DNA from 3 places in the Bacillus sp. CIS52 genome. Region 1 is predicted to be linked to each of the others. Evidence: predicted binding sites of a transcription regulator. Region 1 holds the regulator's gene; each other region holds the start of a gene.
What was found. Region 1 encodes Rex, which represses fermentation and respiration genes when NADH is low (regulators of the CRP and FNR family bind a similar motif). Its sites were predicted from a motif close to TTGTGAAATATTTCACAA; they were not measured.

Region 1 (6,333 bases):
GCACTTCTTTACTGTCCAGATCAAGGTGGTTTGTCGGTTCATCAAGGATGAGAAAGTTTGCTTTTTGCAGCATCAGCTTGGCAAGCGCGACTCTTGCTTTCTCACCGCCGCTTAGAGAACGGACAGGTTTCAGGACATCGTCTCCGCTGAACAGAAAGTTGCCGAGGCATGTCCTGATCTCTTTTTCCGGCATGTCCGGATATTCATCCCACAGCTCGTCCAAGACGCGTTTAGATGAGGTCAGTTCGGCCTGCTCCTGATCATAATAGCCGATTGTGACATTGGAACCGTACGTGATCGACCCGGATTTCGGACTGAGCGTATTGATTATGGCTTTCAGCAGGGTTGACTTGCCGATCCCGTTCGGTCCGACGAGGGCGGCGCTTTCCCCTCTTGTAATGCCGAAGGTCAGGTTTTTCAAAAGCGGCGGCTGGCCGTCATAGCTGATGGAAACATCCTGTACGCGAAGGACGTCGTTTCCGCTCTGTTTTGTAATGTCAAAACGGAAGGCGGCTGATTTTTCATCACCGAGCGGCTTTGCCATGACGTCCATCCGTTCAAGCTGCTTTCGTCTGCTCTGGGCTCTTTTCGTTGTTGATGCTCTGGCCAGATTTCGGTCGACAAAATCTTGGAGCTTGGCGATTTCGTCCTGCTGTTTTTCATACAGCTTCAGGTTTTTCTCATACTGCTCAGCTTTTTGTTCTAAATAGGCGCTGTAGTTGCCGAGGTATTTTTTGCTTTCTGTCCGTGAGACCTCGTACACTTGGCTGACGACTTTATCAAGGAAATATCTGTCGTGGGAGACAATCAGGATGGCGCCTGAATATCCCTGTAAATAATGCTCAAGCCATGTAAGCGTGTCGATGTCGAGATGGTTCGTCGGTTCATCCAAAATAAGCAGATCAGGCTGGGTCAGAAGCAGCTTGCCGAGTGCAAGCCTTGTTTTCTGGCCGCCGCTCAGGCTTTGCACTTTCACGGAATCGTCAAATTTCCCGAAACCGAGGCCGTGAAGGATGGATCGGACGTCCGCTTCATACTGATAGCCGCCTTTATCCTTGAAGTCCTGCTGAAGCCTGTCATAGGTTTTCATCAGCGTCTCAAGCTCCGCGGGGGCGGCCGTAGCCATCTTTTCTTCAATAGAACGCATTTCTTTTTCCATTGCTTTCAGGAAATCAAAAACACTCAGCAGTTCTTCTTTTATGGTAAGCTGGGATTCCAAGCCTGTGTGCTGGGCAAGATATCCCATCGTTAATTCTTTCGGTTTGATTAATTCACCCTTTTCATATGAAAGGTGACCTGCGATAATTTTAAGGAGAGTTGATTTGCCGGCTCCGTTTCTGCCTACAATGGCGATGCGATCCCGAGATCTGACTTCAAGCTTTATATTGTTTAAAATAGGATCAGCGCCAAAAGATTTGGACAGCTGATTAATTTGTAAGATCATCATATTATTTCACCTCTGTTATAATAAGTTAAGTGTAGCTTATCAACCTGCTGTCAGCAAACAATACATCAGAATTGGAACATTATAGGATAAGACATCAGGGAGAAAATAGTGTATGATCAGAAGTAAGGAGAGTTTAAATATGAATGGATTTTCTCATTTTAATGAAGAAGGCCGTGCCCGCATGGTGGATATAAGCGATAAATCTTCAACAGTCCGTACTGCCGCTGCGATATCCAGCGTACACATGAAGCATGACGTGTACAGCAGAATCAAAAACCGCGAGATCGGAAAAGGAGACGTACTGGCTGTCGCACAGGTGGCCGGAATCATGGCTGCAAAGCAGACCTCAGCGATTATCCCGATGTGCCACCCGCTTTCTTTAAGCAGCGTCGACATTTCATTCGGCTGGGAGGAAAAGGATTCCGAAGCCGTTCTTCATATACAGGCAAGCGTAAAAACGAAAGGGAGTACAGGTGTGGAAATGGAAGCGCTAACTTCCGCTTCAGTCTGCGCTTTGACCGTTTATGACATGTGCAAGGCGCTGGATAAAGGAATGGTCATCGGCCCGACCTGCCTCATGGAAAAAACGGGAGGCAAAAACGGTGATTTTAAAAGAGATGCATCTGAGTATAAAGTGGAGGACCAATCATGAACAAGGATCAATCAAAAATTCCGCAGGCGACAGCAAAACGGCTGCCGCTTTATTACCGCTTTTTAAAGAATTTACACGCGTCAGGAAAGCAGCGCGTTTCATCTGCTGAACTGAGCGATGCGGTAAAAGTCGATTCGGCCACGATCCGCCGGGATTTTTCCTATTTCGGGGCGCTCGGCAAAAAAGGATACGGCTATAATGTGGATTACCTGCTGTCATTTTTCAGAAAAACATTGGATCAGGATGAAACGACGAACGTCATTTTGATCGGTGTCGGGAATTTAGGGACGGCGTTTCTTCACTATAATTTCACAAAAAATAATAACACAAAAATATCTATGGCTTTTGATGTGAATCAGAGTAAAATAGGAACTGAGGTAGGCGGTGTGCCTGTCTATGATCTTAATGATTTAGAACTTCACATTAAGGATGAACCCGTGGCGATTCTTACCGTTCCGGCGGTTGCCGCGCAGTCAATCACCGATCGGCTCGTGTCGCTCGGAATCAAGGGGATCCTTAACTTTACGCCGGCCCGTTTGAATGTGCCGGATCACATTCGAATTCATCATATAGATTTAGCTGTAGAGCTTCAATCATTGGTTTATTTCTTAAAGCATTATTCTGTTTTGGAAGAAATTGAATAACGAAAGGAGGAGCTGCACATGATCGGTCCTGGAAGCCTGGCTGTTATCGGTGTGGTGGCGGTGATTATTTTCGGTCCGAAGAAGCTTCCCGAGTTAGGAAAAGCCGCGGGGGACACGCTTCGTGAATTTAAGAACGCCACTAAGGGATTAGCCGGTGAAGAAGAGGAAAAAAAGAAAGAAGAACAGTAAGATAGGATGACGCGTATGAGAGTGAATCAAATGACGCTTGTGGAGCATATTGCCGAACTTCGGAAACGATTGCTGATTGTGGCGTTATCCTTTACGGTTTTCTTTATTGCCGGCTTTTTTCTGGCAAAACCTATCATTGTGTATCTTCAAAAAGCCGATGAAGTAAAAGAGCTCACCCTTAATGCTTTTAACCTGACGGATCCGCTGTTTATCTTTTTGCAGTTCGCGTTTATTATCGGCATCATTTTGACTTCGCCGATTATTCTCTATCAGATTTGGGCGTTTGTCAGCCCGGGGCTGTATGAGAAGGAGCGCAAAGTAACACTCAGCTATATTCCGATTTCGATCGTGCTGTTTGTCGGCGGTGTGTCATTTTCTTATTATATTTTATTTCCGCTGGTCGTTGATTTTATGAAGCGGGTCTCGAATGACTTGGATGTCAATCAGGTGATCGGAATCAGCGAGTACTTTCATTTTCTGCTGCAGCTGACAATTCCGTTCGGGCTGCTGTTTCAGATGCCGGTGCTGATCATGTTTTTAACGAGGCTCGGGGTTGTCACGCCGATGTTTTTATCGAAGATCAGGAAGTACGCGTATTTTGTGCTGCTCGTGATCGCCGCGATGATTGCGCCGCCTGAGCTGCTGTCTCACTTGATGATTACGATTCCGCTTTGCATTTTATATGAGATCAGTATCCTGATCTCAAAAGCGGCGTACCGGAAAAGGCAGACCGGCAGCAGTGAATCCGATCAGGACGTATCAGCATAAAAAAAGCCATTTCTCCATGATGAGAAATGGCTTTTCTTTTATTTTTGATTTTTCTTCACTTTAAATGAGAAAGCGAACATTTTAAACGAGATGCTGATATTATAAGCGGCGAAAACCATCAGCAGTATGGAATAAAAAGACCACATGCTTCCCGGCGAGCTTGCGGCCAAATACGTAAAGATACAGCCGACTGCGAAATAAATCAAGCCCCAAGTCATTGGGTTCCTCATACAAACAATCCTCCAATAATTAATTGCATTTGTTCACTATGCTGTTCAATATATTTTTGGGCGGGGCCGAGCTGCATGACCACGACAATGGTATTCATCATGACATGGGCGAATATCGGCACAATAATCCGTTTCGTCTGCACATACAAGAACGCAAAGGTAAAGCCCATAGCCGTATATAGCAGCAGGTGTGTGAGGTCCTGATGCACAATGCCGAAAATGACGGAACTGATCAGTCCGGCGAAAAAGAAATTCGTTTTTTCATATAATACACCGAAGATGATCTTCCGGAAAATGATTTCTTCAAGAATCGGCCCGACGATAGAAGAAACGATAATCATGAGCGGCATGGCTTTAATAATGTTGAGAATGGCTTTCGTGTTTTCAGAACCGCTGTTCACGTGAAAGACATACTGCTCAATCATTCCGGCGATACCCTGAGAAAATAAAGCGAGCCATATTCCCGCGACCGCCCAGAGAACGGACATGCCGGCGGATGCTTTCTTCCCGTTTCTTAATGTCTGCTTCGGCGCGGTTCTCAAAATTAAGAGAACGATAATCAGGCAGATAAAAAAGCTTACGACGGAATAAATCCCCTGAGCCATGGTGAGATTCGCATTCGTAGGATGCCCGCCCGCATAGCCGAATTTGTACATTAAAGGAATGCCGATCAATGCGGAAAGCTGCATGATAACGTATGTCAAAATGATATACCAATACTGTTTTCTCAAATGATATGTACTCCTTTATCCTATAAAATCAACTTATTTGTTCTTATTGTAACACAAGTGAACCAGACGTGAAAAAAGGAGAAAATCGCTGTAAGAGAGAATGATGTAAGCGTGAAAATTTTTTATTCTTATGACTTGAAATTGGAAGTGAGATTCTTTATTATAATAATTGTGTTAGCACTCTTTAGAGCTGAGTGCTAAAATTACATATTCATACTATTGAGGAGGTTATTACATTGTTAAAGCCATTAGGTGATCGCGTTGTCATTGAACTCGTAGAATCTGAAGAAAAAACTGCCAGCGGAATCGTATTACCGGATTCTGCAAAAGAAAAGCCGCAAGAAGGCAAAATCGTGGCAGCCGGTTCAGGTCGCGTGTTGGAAAGCGGAGAGCGCGTTGCTTTAGAAGTAAAAGAGGGCGACCGCATTATCTTCTCAAAATACGCCGGTACTGAAGTGAAATACGAAGGTACTGAATACTTAATCTTACGTGAAAGCGACATTTTAGCTGTTATCGGCTAAGCAAATAAATACTTTTAAAAATTCGAGGAGGTTTCGTTAACATGGCAAAAGATATTAAGTTTAGTGAAGAAGCACGCCGCGCTATGCTTCGCGGTGTCGATGCGCTTGCTGACGCTGTAAAAGTAACTTTAGGGCCAAAAGGACGCAACGTGGTTCTGGAGAAAAAATTCGGTTCTCCGTTAATTACAAATGACGGTGTAACAATCGCAAAAGAAATTGAACTTGAAGACGCGTTTGAAAACATGGGTGCGAAGCTTGTAGCTGAAGTAGCCAGCAAAACAAACGACGTTGCCGGTGACGGTACAACGACTGCAACTGTTCTTGCGCAGGCTATGATCCGTGAAGGCCTGAAAAACGTAACTGCAGGAGCAAACCCTGTCGGCGTGCGTAAAGGTATGGAACAAGCCGTAACTGTTGCAATCGAAAACTTAAAAGAAATTTCTAAGCCGATCGAAGGCAAAGAGTCTATCGCTCAGGTTGCTGCGATCTCTGCTGCTGATGAGGAAGTCGGAAGCCTTATCGCTGAAGCAATGGAGCGCGTAGGAAACGACGGCGTCATCACAATCGAAGAGTCTAAAGGCTTCACAACTGAGCTTGAAGTTGTGGAAGGTATGCAATTCGACCGCGGATATGCGTCTCCTTACATGGTGACTGACTCTGATAAGATGGAAGCTGTTCTTGACAATCCTTACATCTTAATCACAGACAAAAAAATCACAAACATCCAAGAAATCCTTCCTGTGCTTGAGCAAGTTGTACAGCAAGGCAAACCATTGCTTCTGATCGCTGAAGATGTTGAAGGTGAAGCTCTTGCTACACTCGTTGTCAACAAACTTCGCGGCACATTCAACGCTGTTGCCGTTAAAGCTCCTGGCTTCGGTGACCGCCGTAAAGCAATGCTCGAAGACATTTCCGTTCTTACAGGCGGAGAAGTGATCACAGAAGATTTAGGTCTTGACCTGAAATCTACTGAAATCGGACAATTGGGACGCGCTTCTAAAGTTGTGGTAACGAAAGAAAACACAACAATCGTAGAAGGCGCCGGCGACACTGAAAAAATCGCTGCACGCGTCAACCAAATCCGCGCTCAAGTGGAAGAAACAACTTCTGAATTCGACAGAGAAAAATTACAAGAGCGTCTTGCGAAACTT
Region 2 (6,333 bases), on a different contig from region 1:
AAGGCCGCCGAAAAAATCGTCACCGCGCCTAAAAAAATCACAAGAACAAACAAACGGGCATTTTGCTTAATATACGGCAGAATCCATTCTTCTTTCCTCATGTTCTTTCCCCCAGTTGCGCCTCTACAAGTTTGGCGTATACGCCTTGTTTCGCCATCAATTCGTCGTGGGTGCCGATTTCCGCCACCGCGCCGTCATCAAGCACGATAATTTCGTCCATTTCAAGCATCCAGTGAAGACGATGAGTGGCCAGAAAAACAAGCTTATTTTCAAACAGGTCTTTCATCGTTTCTTTTATTTCATACTCTGTTTCAATATCAAGGTGAGCGGTCGGCTCATCCAAAAGGAGAATCGGACGGTTTCCTAAAAAGGCTCTGGCCAGCGCGACACGCTGAGCCTGCCCTCCGCTGAGCGCCCGTCCGCCCTCGCCGATCCGGCCGTCAAGACCGCCGGGCAGATCACGAATCAGTTCGGAAAGACCCGCCGAAGCAGCGGCCTGCGCCGTTTCCTCACGGGAAGCATCAGGATGATAAAACCGGATATTATTCAAAAGCGTGTCATCAAAAATGTACGGATGCTGCGGAATATAGAGCAGCTGCTTCTGCCAGCCGTCCGACTGCAGATGCGAGCGGGATTCACCGTTTACCTTGATCTCACCGGACGCAGGCTCTAAAAAGCCGCCCAGCACATCAATGAGAGTCGATTTTCCCGCGCCGCTTTCCCCGATAATCCCGATTTTTCTCTTCCCTTTAAAGGACAGATTAAATTCAGACATCGATTCACGGACGGACAAACGCGTAAGCTGTAATTCATCTCCGTCAGTCCACGTATCAAGCTCGAGCGGCTTTTCTTCTTTAAAACCGGGCTGCGTCAAAATCGCCTGAATGGTTTTTCCCGCTTCCTGCCCGTTTAATGTCGCGTGGTAATCATTTCCCACCTCGCGGACCGGGAGAAAGTATTCAGGCGCGAGAATCAGCGCGGTCAATGCCGGAGCGAGAAGAATCTGTCCGTCTATCAGCCGCAAGCCGAGGAACACCGCCACTGTCGCCACCGACAGCATCGTGAAGAAATCAAGGGCGAATGATGATAAAAACGCGACCCGGAGTGTGCTCATCGTCGCCTTGCGGTATCTCTCACTGACATGAAAAATATTTTTGCTGTGTGATTTGCTTAATCCTAAAAACCGCAATGTCTCCAGTCCGCGGAGCGAATCCACGAAATGATTGGAAAGCGTCTGATAGGACTTCCATTGGCGATCAGCTTTTTTCTGTGCGACAAGTCCGAGCAGGATCATAAATACAATCAAAATCGGAAGCGCAAGAATCAGAATCAAAGCCGATGTTTTATCCTGAAAAAACACATAAATGACAACGGCAGCCGGCACGATCGCCATGCTGACCATTTTCGGCAGAAACAGCTCTAAGTAGCGGCGGAACTGGCTGATGCCTTCCATCGCCAGCGTCACCATCCGGCCTGTCCCCTCTTTTTTCGCAAAGCGGGGGCCGAGACGGAACAATTGCTCAAGAAATCTTTTTCTTAAGTCTGCGCCGGTTTGCGCGGCATATTGGTACACGATTTTCTGCCGGACCGTTGTCACCGCATGCCGGACGAAAAACGCAAGCAAGAAAAAGCCGATAACCGGATAAAGAGAAGCAATCCGCTTCCCGTTAAATAATCCGGTTACCGCCTGGCTCAGCCATTCCGCCTGCAAGATAATGGCGGCCGTTTGTATGATCGTTAATCCCGTAATGATCGCAAGAATCCGCTTCATTCCTTTATAAAGAAACAGGTCTTTTCCCATTAATAAGTCATAGGCTCCTTATGGCTGACGCGTTTCCGGAAGACATAATAGCTCCAGATCTGACTGCCGATGACAAACGGCAGCAAAGTCAGTGCAACAATTGTCATGACTTTAAGTGAATAATCACCGGAAGACGCGTTAGCTACTGTTAAGTCATACGCGCTTTTCAGCGAGCTGACCATGACGCGCGGGAACAGGGAGATAAAAATCATCGCGACTGTCAAAGCGAGACCCGCGCCGGTCATACCGAATGCCCAGCCGTCTTTTTTCTTGCTCATGAACACAATGGCAAGAACGTTGCAGATGACAATCAGCACGAATATTGGAATCGTGATGTTTGCCCGGCGTGTAAACATATCCGTATCGTATGCAGACATCGCAAAGAAAGCAAGTACAACAAGAAAGATAACACCGATTACGCGTTTTGCCATTTTTCTCGCACGCTCTTGTAAATCACCGATCGTGCGCAAGGTGATAAACATTAAACCGTGCAGGAATGAAAGAAGGGTGACGGCTGCTCCGCCAAGAACGGAATACACGTTCACAATATCTGAAAAACCTGCGTGAATGTTCATGTGTCCGTCAATCGGCACACCGCGGAACAAGCTTGTAAAGATAAGGCCGAATAAAAACGGCGGGATAAGGCTTCCGAAGAAAATCACCCAGTCCCATGTTTTGACCCATTTCAGATTGTTCACTTGCCCGCGGAATTCAAATGCCACGCCGCGGCCCATCAAGGCAAGAAGAATGATGATAAACGGAATGTAATATCCGCTGAGCATCGTTGCATACCAGTTCGGGAATGCCGCGAAAATCGCTCCCGTACCTGTGATCAGCCACACCTCATTCGCATCCCAGAACGGGCCGATGGTGTTAACCAGCACTCTGCGTTCTAATTCATTATGGCCAAGAAATCGGGTCGAAATGCCGACACCGAAATCAAAACCTTCTAAAAAGAAAAATCCGACAAACAAAATCGAAACGAGTATAAACCAAAGATCATGAAGTGACCCCATGGTAGACCTCCTGACTGAACGGATCTGTTGATACAGGGACATCCTTGTGATCATCATGGTCCGCACCTTTTTTAATTTCACGAACGAATAGGAAAACAAGCAGCGCGCCTAAAATCAAGTACATGACGCCGAAGCTGATAATTGAAAACAGCAGAGATCCCGTCGTTACGTTAGGCGAAACGGATTGTGCGGTCGTCAATTGCCCCATGACCGTCCACGGCTGGCGTCCGATTTCAGTCATAATCCATCCGGCAGAGTTCGCAATGAACGGGAATGCGATCAGTGCGATCATGCCCCGTAAATACCACTTGCTCGTATGAAGCTTTTTGCGGCGGTTCAGAATAAAGCCGGCAATCGCGGCAAAAATCATAAGCGCGCCTGCACCCGCCATAATGCGGAAGCTCCAGAACGTCGTTTTAACAGGCGGGATATAATCGCCTTTTCCGTACGTTTTTTCGTATTCTTTTTGAAGAGTTTTCATCCCTTTAACACTGCCGCTGAACTTCTGATAAGCCAAGTAGCTGAGTGCGTAAGGAATTGAAATTTCTGATGTGTTTTTTTCTTTATTCGTATCAATGTTCGCAAAAGCCGTCCACGCGGCAGGATCACCGCTGTCATCCCAAAGCGCTTCACTGGCGGCCATTTTCATCGGCTGCGATTCCATTAAATGCTCAGCCTGCATATGCCCGCTGAACGCAACCCCGATACCGGCGATCAGACCGACAATCATAGAAAGCTTGAAAGATTTATGGAAGAAAGGCACTTCTTTTTTCTTCAATAATTTATATGCGCTGACACCGGCGATAAAGAAAGCACCAGTTGCAAGCGCCCCGAAAATAACGTGAGGGAATTCAACCCAAAGCTGAGGGTTTGTCAAAAGCGCCCCGAAATCATTCATTTCCGCGCGGCCGTTTTTAATCGCAAAGCCGACCGGCTCCTGCATGAATGAGTTTGCCGTCAAAATCCAGAAAGATGACATAATCGTCCCGAAGGATACAAGCCAAATGCAAAGCAAATGCACTTTTTTAGATAAACGGTCCCAGCCGAAAATCCATAATCCGATAAAAATAGATTCCATAAAGAACGCCAAAAGCGCTTCAACCGCAAGCGGAGCGCCAAATACGTCTCCGACAAAACGGGAATAATCAGACCAGTTCAATCCAAACTGGAATTCCTGAAGAATCCCTGTGACGACGCCGACAGCAAAGTTAATTAAAAAGAGATGTCCCCAAAATTTAGCCATTTTGAGATAGGTCTCTTGTTTTTTGACAGCATAAAGCGTCTCCATCAAAGCAACCATAAACACAAGCCCGATAGACATAGGCACAAACAGGAAGTGAAACAATGTTGTAGATGCAAATTGTATGCGGGCTAAAACCAACTCACTCATGATGTTTTTCCTCCAATCTGGTAAATTGCTCAACATTTCACAAACACGACAAAACCATTGCTCGGTATTTCACAAGAAATGATATATTTGCTCAATGTTTCACAAATTTGTCAAAACTAATGAATTATCAGCCTGCACTCCCTGGGGGGCAGCCGGCTGTCATAGAAATGATTCAATATCATTACTTTACAACGATTCCGCCTAAAAAAAAAGATCGATATACCTAAAAATAGGCTGAAATTGTGACCGATTAATGTCGAATTTGTAGAGATTTTATGTCGGCATCTAGGATTTTTGTCCCTTCCATATCGTACCTCTTTTTTATTCGTGTGGCGAACAAAATGCTTTATTCAGCGGGAAAGGCCGCCAAATCGCCTTTTTAAGAAAGAAAATGAGGTGAAAGTATGTTTTCTAGTAAATTCTTAATATATGAACAATTTAAATTTTTTAGTATACTTTAAATGGGGATATTTTTCACTACATAACGACTGGGGGAACAAGCATGGGAGAACTTCAACCAAATTTGCAAACGGATTCAATCCCAAAACAGCAACGGACTGATAATTGGTTTGCCAGAGCAATGAATATAAGAATCGGCATTATTCCTCTTCCTATCTATATCCTGCTCTTCTTGCTTATTACGGTGTTTGTCATGAAACACGATGTAAAAAGCGACATCCTGACATCAATTGCCGTCATGAGTTTTTTCGGATTTACCTTCGGCCAGATCGGAAAATCCATTCCGATCGTGCGTTCCATCGGCGGCCCTGCGATCCTCGCAACCTTTATTCCGTCCGCTGTCGTCTACTACCACCTGCTTCCGAAAGACATTATTACATCAACAACAGAATTCACGGAAAACTCTAACTTTCTCTATCTATTTATTGCCGGTATCGTCGTCGGCAGTATTCTCGGGATGAAAAGAGAGACTCTCGTCAAAGCTTTCGTCAAGATTTTCATTCCGCTGATCGCCGGCTCGATCGCGGCCGCCATCGTCGGCTTATGCGTCGGGACGCTGCTCGGGCTCGGTTTTCAGCACACACTGCTTTATATTGTCGTCCCGATTATGGCGGGAGGTGTCGGCGAGGGCGCGATTCCTTTATCCATCGGCTACTCCGATATTATGCCGATGTCCCAGGGAGACGCCTTTGCGCTTGTGCTGCCGTCCATCATGCTCGGCAGCCTGTGCGCCATTATGTTATCGGGTTTGCTGAACGTCATCGGGAAACGCAAGCCGGAATGGACGGGCAACGGGAAGGTTGATAAGTCTGATCAATCCGCTCCTGCATTGGAACAGCCGGCCAATGACAATGCGTTTAATCTGTCTTTTTTCGCTTCGGGGGGGATTTTAGCGGTTTCCCTGTATTTGGTCGGCATGCTGGCGCATGATTTCTTTCAGCTTCCGGCTCCTGTCGTGATGCTCGTCCTTGCCGTGCTTATTAAGCTGTTCAGGCTGGCGCCGGCCTCGATTGAAAACGGAGCTTTCGGCGTTTCGCGTTTTTTCTCGACAGCCGTGACCTATCCGCTCTTATTCGCGATCGGCGTTTCAATGACACCGTGGGACAAACTGATTGCGGCTTTTAATATCAGCAATATCATTACCATTTTATCCATCGTCATTACAATGATAGCCGTCGGTTTTCTGACCGGTAAATGGCTGAACCTGTACCCGATTGAGACGGCGGTCATCAATGCCTGCCATTCCGGTCAGGGCGGCACAGGCGACGTCGCGATCTTAAGCGCCGCTGAACGGCTTGAGCTTATGCCGTTTGCCCAAGTATCGACCAGAATCGGCGGGGCGATTACCGTGAGCGTCACCCTCCTATTGCTTCATCAATTCTATTAAACGGGAAAAAGCCTCCGCCATATGCGGAGGCTCTGTTATTTCATCACATTTTGGATATAAGAGCCGAATGCCGTACCGGACATGCCCGGCGACACACGGACACGGTGAAGCGCATAAAGCCCCTGATCTCTTGTTGCCGCTCCCGGCTCCGTCGTGACCGCCATACGGTAGCCTGCAGCAGGTGCGGCTTTTAATGTTTCCTTATTATATCGTCCGACAGGGTAACTGATTACAGACGTCCGCTGCCCGAACATTTGATCAAATAAACGCTTAGAGTCCG
Region 3 (6,333 bases), on a different contig from region 1:
GATGTAAATACTGGGCAGTTGGTAGAAAGTATCATAGATACATTTGAATTTCCCAGTTTAATTGCCACTCCTTACGCTGGAAATTTTGCGTATGTGTTGAATGGTGAGCTGCTGCCGAAAGGTGTAACGGAGATCAGTTTGTCACCATTAAGCAGGGGAGGCGACTTCAACCGTTTATTTGAAACTCTGAGGACGATTGTATTTTCTCGCGATAGCACTAGGGCTTATTTTTTAGAGCCATATAGTGAACCGTTCCTCATTAATAACTTATACGTAGTTAATACGGCTAGACAGAGGATCATTGCAAACGTGTCTCTCCCCGGCGCTTCTGATCTCGCCGTAACACCTGATAATCAGTACATTTATGCAGCGCAGCCCGACGACAATACCGTGACCGTGTACCGCACGAGCGATTATACAGCTGTGACGGTGATCCCGGTTGGCGCGGGTCCATCTGCGATTGCAATGTAGCTTATTTCATAGGTTGAGAGAAGCAGAGCTGCGATAAGACAATCGTTTATAAATAAATGAGCCGAATCAGTAACACCGCGAGTCCCATTAATACGGCAAGGGGCGTGTGAAAGCGGAAAGGGACGGCTTTGACGATTTCGAACACGCAGCGCTTTGACATCGTTGGCATAGCTGCTGCACAATCTATGTTGCCGGAAGTCGCAGCAGCTTCGATGAGACTGTGTGAGTTTCTGAAAAGCTGCTGTCATGTTTTTCACGGATTGGGTGACATAGTGATATGATTTTCTCTTCTTATAAGGAACTGCTTTTTATGAGGTTTATCTTCAAATCTAATGAGCAATGATGGTAAGATAGAAGCAGTTGAAGTTTACAAGCTGAATGATTATACTATTCAAGTCAAAGTGGAATGATGAAAAGGACGTGTCAAAATGAAGCAAGAGACACCGATAACACTCCATGTGAAGTCTGTGATCGAGGATGACGGAAATGAGGAAGTCATCGAATTCCGTACTACCGGATTTTACTATGTAAAACAACAAAAAGTGTATCTATCTTATTATGAAGAACACGACCTAGGCAAAGTAAAAACGATTGTGAAGGTGAGCGAAGGCGAAGTCCTGATCATGAGGTCAGGTGCTGTTAAAATGAATCAGCGTTTCATAACGGGAGCTTCCACAATTGCGAAATATAAAATGTCATTTGGTGAGCTTGAGCTGGAAACAAGCACAAAATCGATTCAATCTGATCTCGGTGAAGAAAAAGGCCGAATCAGCATCGCATATGACATGCATGTCGGAGACGAGCAGCAGCATTTACATAATATGACGATCACGTATGAGGGAGGAACTCACGCATGAACATTGCGGAACAAATGAAGGACGTGCTGAAGGAAGAAATCAAAGCGGCCGTTCTGAAAGCGGGCCTGGCGGAAGAAAGCCAGATTCCAAGCGTACTGTTAGAAACACCGAAAGACAAAACACACGGTGATTATTCCACAAACATGGCGATGCAGCTGGCGAGAATCGCAAAAAAAGCGCCGCGCCAAATCGCCGAGGAGATCGTGGCGTCATTTGATAAAGGAAAGGCTTCCATTGAAAAAATGGATATTGCGGGACCGGGCTTTATCAACTTTTACATGAACAACAGCTACTTAACAAAACTGATCCCGTCCGTGCTTGAAGCGGGTGAACATTACGGTGAGACAAACGTCGGACAGGGCGAAAAGATTCAGGTTGAATTCGTGTCCGCCAACCCGACGGGAGATCTTCACTTAGGCCATGCGCGCGGCGCGGCGGTAGGTGACGCGCTGTGCAGCGTGCTTTCTAAAGCGGGCTATGATGTGAGCCGCGAATACTATATTAATGATGCGGGCAACCAGATTAACAATCTGGCGCTTTCCGTTGAAGTCCGTTATTTTGAAGCGCTCGGTCTCGAAAAACCGATGCCGGAAGACGGCTACCGCGGGGAAGATATTATCGCTATCGGGAAAAAGCTTGCCGAAGATTTCGGCGACCGCTTCGTCCATGAAGAGGAGAGCGAACGCCGGGCATTTTTCCGTGAATACGGCTTAAAGTACGAGCTTGATAAACTCCGCTCCGACCTGGAGAATTTCCGCGTGCCGTTTGACGTATGGTATTCTGAAACGTCACTGTACGAAAACGGAAAAATTGATCAGGCGCTCGAGGCGCTTCGCGAAAAGGGCCATGTATACGAAGAGGACGGCGCGACATGGTTCCGCTCCACAACGTTCGGCGACGACAAAGACCGCGTGCTGATCAAAAAAGACGGCTCATACACTTATCTGCTGCCGGATATCGCATACCATAAAGACAAACTTGACCGCGGATTCGACAAGCTCATCAATGTATGGGGCGCGGATCACCACGGCTATATTCCGCGTATGAAAGCGGCAATTGAAGCGCTCGGTTACGAAAAAGGCACATTGGAAGTTGAAATCATTCAGCTCGTTCATTTATATAAAGACGGCGAAAAAATGAAGATGAGCAAACGTACGGGGAAAGCCGTCACGATGCGTGATCTGATTGAAGAGGTCGGCCTTGACGCAGTCCGTTATTTCTTCGCGATGCGCAGCGCTGATACGCATATGGATTTTGACTTGGACCTTGCCGTATCGACATCTAACGAAAACCCTGTGTATTACGCGCAATACGCACATGCCCGTATTTGCAGCATGCTTCGCCAAGGGGAGGAGCAGGGGCTTAAACCGGCGGCGGATCTTGATTTCAGCCATATTCAATCAGAAAAAGAATATGACTTGCTGAAAACGATCGGCGGCTTCCCTGAGGCAGTGGCGGAAGCGGCGGAAAAGCGAATCCCGCACCGTGTCACAAATTATATTTATGATCTGGCTTCCGCTCTGCACAGTTTCTACAATGCGGAGAAAGTCATCGATCCGGAAAATGAAGAGAAGAGCCGCGCGCGCCTTTCTTTAATGAAGGCGACGCAAATTACGCTGAACAACGCGCTTCAGCTGATCGGCGTATCGGCTCCGGAAAAAATGTAATCATTATGATAGGACAAAGTCTTCGGGCTTTGTCTTTTTTTTGTATATAAAACGTGTGATGTACTTCACAATCCCGCACACCGAGTTTTTGTATGATAAGACTGATATTGAATCAGTGAAAGGGGCAAGCCGAATGATCAATCGTCAACATATTCAATTATCGTTGCAGTCATTAAGCTTAGTGGCGGGGTTTATGGTGTGGGTGCTGATTTCATCGCTCATTTCCCAAATGACATCAGATATTCATTTAACCAAAGGCGAGATTTCATTGGTGACGGCGATTCCCGTTATTCTAGGATCGCTTCTCCGCATTCCTTTAGGGTATTTAACGAACAGGTACGGCGCGAGGCTGATGTTCATGATCAGCTTCATCCTGCTTTTGTTTCCCGTGTTTTGGATCAGTATGGCGGATTCTCTGTTTGATTTAATCGCGGGCGGCTTTTTCTTAGGGATCGGAGGGGCGGTATTCTCCATCGGAGTGACGTCGCTTCCGAAATATTATCCGAAAGAAAAGCACGGTGCCGTCAATGGGATTTACGGTGCCGGAAACATCGGAACCGCCATTACCACTTTTGCGGCGCCGGTTATCGCTCAGGCCGCGGGATGGAGAGCAGCCGTTCAGATGTATCTCGTTTTGCTGGCTGTTTTCGCATTACTGCACGTTTTGTTCGGCGACCGGCATGAGAAGAAGGCCAAAGTTTCCGTGAAAACCCAAATCAAAGCCGTTTACCGAAATCATGTGCTGTGGTTTTTGAGCATGTTTTATTTTATTACGTTTGGCGCTTTTGTCGCCTTTACCATCTATCTGCCGAACTTTTTGGTTGAGCATTTCAGGCTGAGCCCCGCGGATGCAGGGCTGCGGACGGCCGGCTTTATTGCGGTCTCTACGCTGCTCAGGCCAGCGGGAGGATTTCTTGCCGATAAAATGAACCCGCTCCGCATTTTGATGTTCGTTTTCGCAGGGCTTACGCTGTCAGGCGTTATGCTGTCTTTCTCGCCGGCGATCGGCCTCTATGCGTTCGGATCACTGACGGTGGCAGTCTGCTCAGGGATTGGAAACGGGACGGTATTTAAACTGGTGCCTTTCTATTTTTCGAAGCAGGCGGGGATTGCCAACGGTATTGTGTCTGCTATGGGAGGGCTGGGCGGTTTTTTCCCTCCGCTGATTCTGGCAAGTGTATTTCAGGCAACGGGCCAATACGCGATCGGGTTCATGGCGCTTTCAGAGGTTGCGTTAGCCAGCTTTGTTCTTGTGATCTGGCTGTATTGGCAGGAAAGAATGAAAACACATACGGAGAGAAACAGTCGGAGCCTCAATTCATAATGATCCATTCACAAGATTGTTAGTTTTTTCTGGGTGAGTGCAAATCAAGTCACGTTACAATATATATACGCAACGTGACTTTCTTCGAGGTGAGCTCATGAATATTCTCTCTGTCCGAAAATCTGATAAAGAACTTCTTTCCCGTGAACTGCATGAATTGCTGGAATCAATCAGCACGAAAAAGAAAATGAAAAAACACACCTATTTGTTTCAAGAAGGAATGGATGCAGAAGAGCTTTATCTGATTCAATCGGGGCTCATTGAAATCGGCAAGCTGACGTCTGACGGAAAAGACCTGACACTTAGAATCTGCCAGAAACACGATATCGTCGGGGAACTGACACTGTTCACAGAAGAGCCGAGGTATATGCTCAGTGCAAAAGTGTTAGAGGACGGCGAGGTGCTCGTCATTAATAAAAACAAGCTGGAAAAGGAATTGATTCAAAACGGTAATTTGACGTTTGAATTTATGAAATGGATGAGCACCCATCTGAGAAAAATCCAGTCTAAGATCAGGGATCTGCTTCTTCACGGCAAAAAAGGGGCGCTCTATTCCACCCTTATCCGTCTGTCAAACAGCTACGGGGTGGAACGAAGCGACGGGATTCTGATTAACATTGTGCTGACAAATCAGGATTTGGCAAAGTTTTGTGCGGCGGCACGGGAAAGTGTCAACCGCATGCTGGGAGATCTGCGCAAACAAGGGGTTATTTCGATAGACGAAACCGGAAAAATTATTTTGCACAAGCGGGACTATTTACGGTGTGAGATTGAATGTGAAAACTGTCCGCTGGAAATCTGTAATATTGACTGAAAAAACAAGGACAGCCGGTGTCCTTGTTTTTCAATTTGTGATACATATACACATGACGGCGAAAAAGAAGCCGGCATTTGAGATTTCCAGAATGCCGATCGTTTTCGCGGGCCAATTTCTCCCGTGAAAAAACCACGCCCGCAAACTGCTGGGGATAAAAGCGAGAAATGCCCAGCCTGCTCCGAGAAGACACGATAAAAAGGGGAGCAGCAAATGATATCCCCATGAACAGTACGCAAATGTTCTGTTTTTTCTCTCCCGGATGACCGACTTCACATAAAAGGAACTTCCGATAAAAAATAAAGCAGATTGAGAGAGAATAAACCAAGCCCAGCCGTCAAGGGTTCCCGTCCCCAGCCAGCAGCTCGCAAGCCCGCCTGAACAAAAGAACAGAACACCTGCCATATCATTCACGAGCGCCCGTTCGTTTTTTTGGCGGGCATAATGCATATGGATAAGAAACAGCGGCAATAAAGAAAGGCCGACCCAGACGAGCTGCGGTTTATGATAGATAGAAATGATCAAAAAGCAGCATGCCGGAAAACCGTAAATAGATATCCACTTTTGATAGGGGTTGAGCCGTTTCTTTTTCAAGGCGAGCGAAACGGGATAAACCGCCAAGTAAAGGAAAAGCCAGCCCAGAAAGAGCGGAATATGCCAAAAAACCGGGCCTCCTTTGACCATGCCGAGTAAAAACGGAATCAGCAGCATCGCCCATGCGCCGTGCTGATTCGGAATCATCACCTTCATCGAAATCCTCCTTTTATATGTCATTATAAATGCAGGCATCCTCCTGATAAGTGATATTCATCATACAAGCTGTGAAATACATCACTGCCGCGCGGGCTCAATCGGGCTACACTAAAGCTATCAATAGCACAGGAGGCTTTCCTATGAATCAGTGTCACTATTTATTATTTCTGAAACAACTTCCTATGTTTAACGAAGTGCCCCTGTCCATTGTCGAAACTTTGCTGAAAAACGGGACGTTTATCAGCGGCTCATCTGATCAGTCCCCATCCTTTCTTCATTCACAATCCGTTTATATTGTATTAAAAGGCAGTATCCGTTTTAAGGACAGCAGGCTGCCTGAAGGATCGCAAACTGTTGCGCTGTGGGAAAAAGGCGATGTGTTTCCGATTGATGAAAAAGGCGGGCATTCTTTATCGCCTTTTATCTCAGTCAATGCCTCACCGGACA

Region 2: ACH32G_RS05840 (cytochrome ubiquinol oxidase subunit I) is a predicted target of Rex. The motif match lies at 4,295-4,312, and genes of this name have one in related genera.
Region 3: ACH32G_RS06535 (nitrate/nitrite transporter) is a predicted target of Rex. The motif match lies at 3,049-3,066, and genes of this name have one in related genera.

The regions. Positions count from the first base shown of each region.
Region 1 covers NZ_JBIUFR010000004.1:262,225-268,557, reverse strand. The annotation lists gene ACH32G_RS15795 (ABC-F family ATP-binding cassette domain-containing protein) at 1-1,447, opposite strand, end outside; gene moaC (cyclic pyranopterin monophosphate synthase MoaC) at 1,587-2,099, shown strand; gene ACH32G_RS15785 (redox-sensing transcriptional repressor Rex) at 2,096-2,743, shown strand; gene ACH32G_RS15780 (twin-arginine translocase TatA/TatE family subunit) at 2,762-2,932, shown strand; gene tatC (twin-arginine translocase subunit TatC) at 2,939-3,700, shown strand; gene ACH32G_RS15770 (YdiK family protein) at 3,739-3,930, opposite strand; gene ACH32G_RS15765 (CPBP family intramembrane glutamic endopeptidase) at 3,927-4,661, opposite strand; gene groES (co-chaperone GroES) at 4,898-5,182, shown strand; gene groL (chaperonin GroEL) at 5,224-6,333, shown strand, end outside.
Region 2 covers NZ_JBIUFR010000001.1:1,229,956-1,236,288, reverse strand. The annotation lists gene cydC (thiol reductant ABC exporter subunit CydC) at 1-101, opposite strand, end outside; gene cydD (thiol reductant ABC exporter subunit CydD) at 98-1,801, opposite strand; gene cydB (cytochrome d ubiquinol oxidase subunit II) at 1,801-2,817, opposite strand; gene ACH32G_RS05840 (cytochrome ubiquinol oxidase subunit I) at 2,801-4,207, opposite strand; gene ACH32G_RS05835 (2-hydroxycarboxylate transporter family protein) at 4,710-6,053, shown strand; gene ACH32G_RS05830 (polysaccharide deacetylase family protein) at 6,089-6,333, opposite strand, start outside.
Region 3 covers NZ_JBIUFR010000001.1:1,362,587-1,368,919, forward strand. The annotation lists gene ACH32G_RS06515 (YncE family protein) at 1-471, shown strand, start outside; partial or broken gene ACH32G_RS06520 (bacteriocin biosynthesis protein AlbG) at 536-746, opposite strand; gene ACH32G_RS06525 (DUF1934 domain-containing protein) at 900-1,328, shown strand; gene argS (arginine--tRNA ligase) at 1,325-2,995, shown strand; gene ACH32G_RS06535 (nitrate/nitrite transporter) at 3,129-4,319, shown strand; gene fnr (fumarate/nitrate reduction transcriptional regulator Fnr) at 4,417-5,133, shown strand; gene ACH32G_RS06545 (YwiC-like family protein) at 5,164-5,883, opposite strand; gene ACH32G_RS06550 (Crp/Fnr family transcriptional regulator) at 6,027-6,333, shown strand, end outside.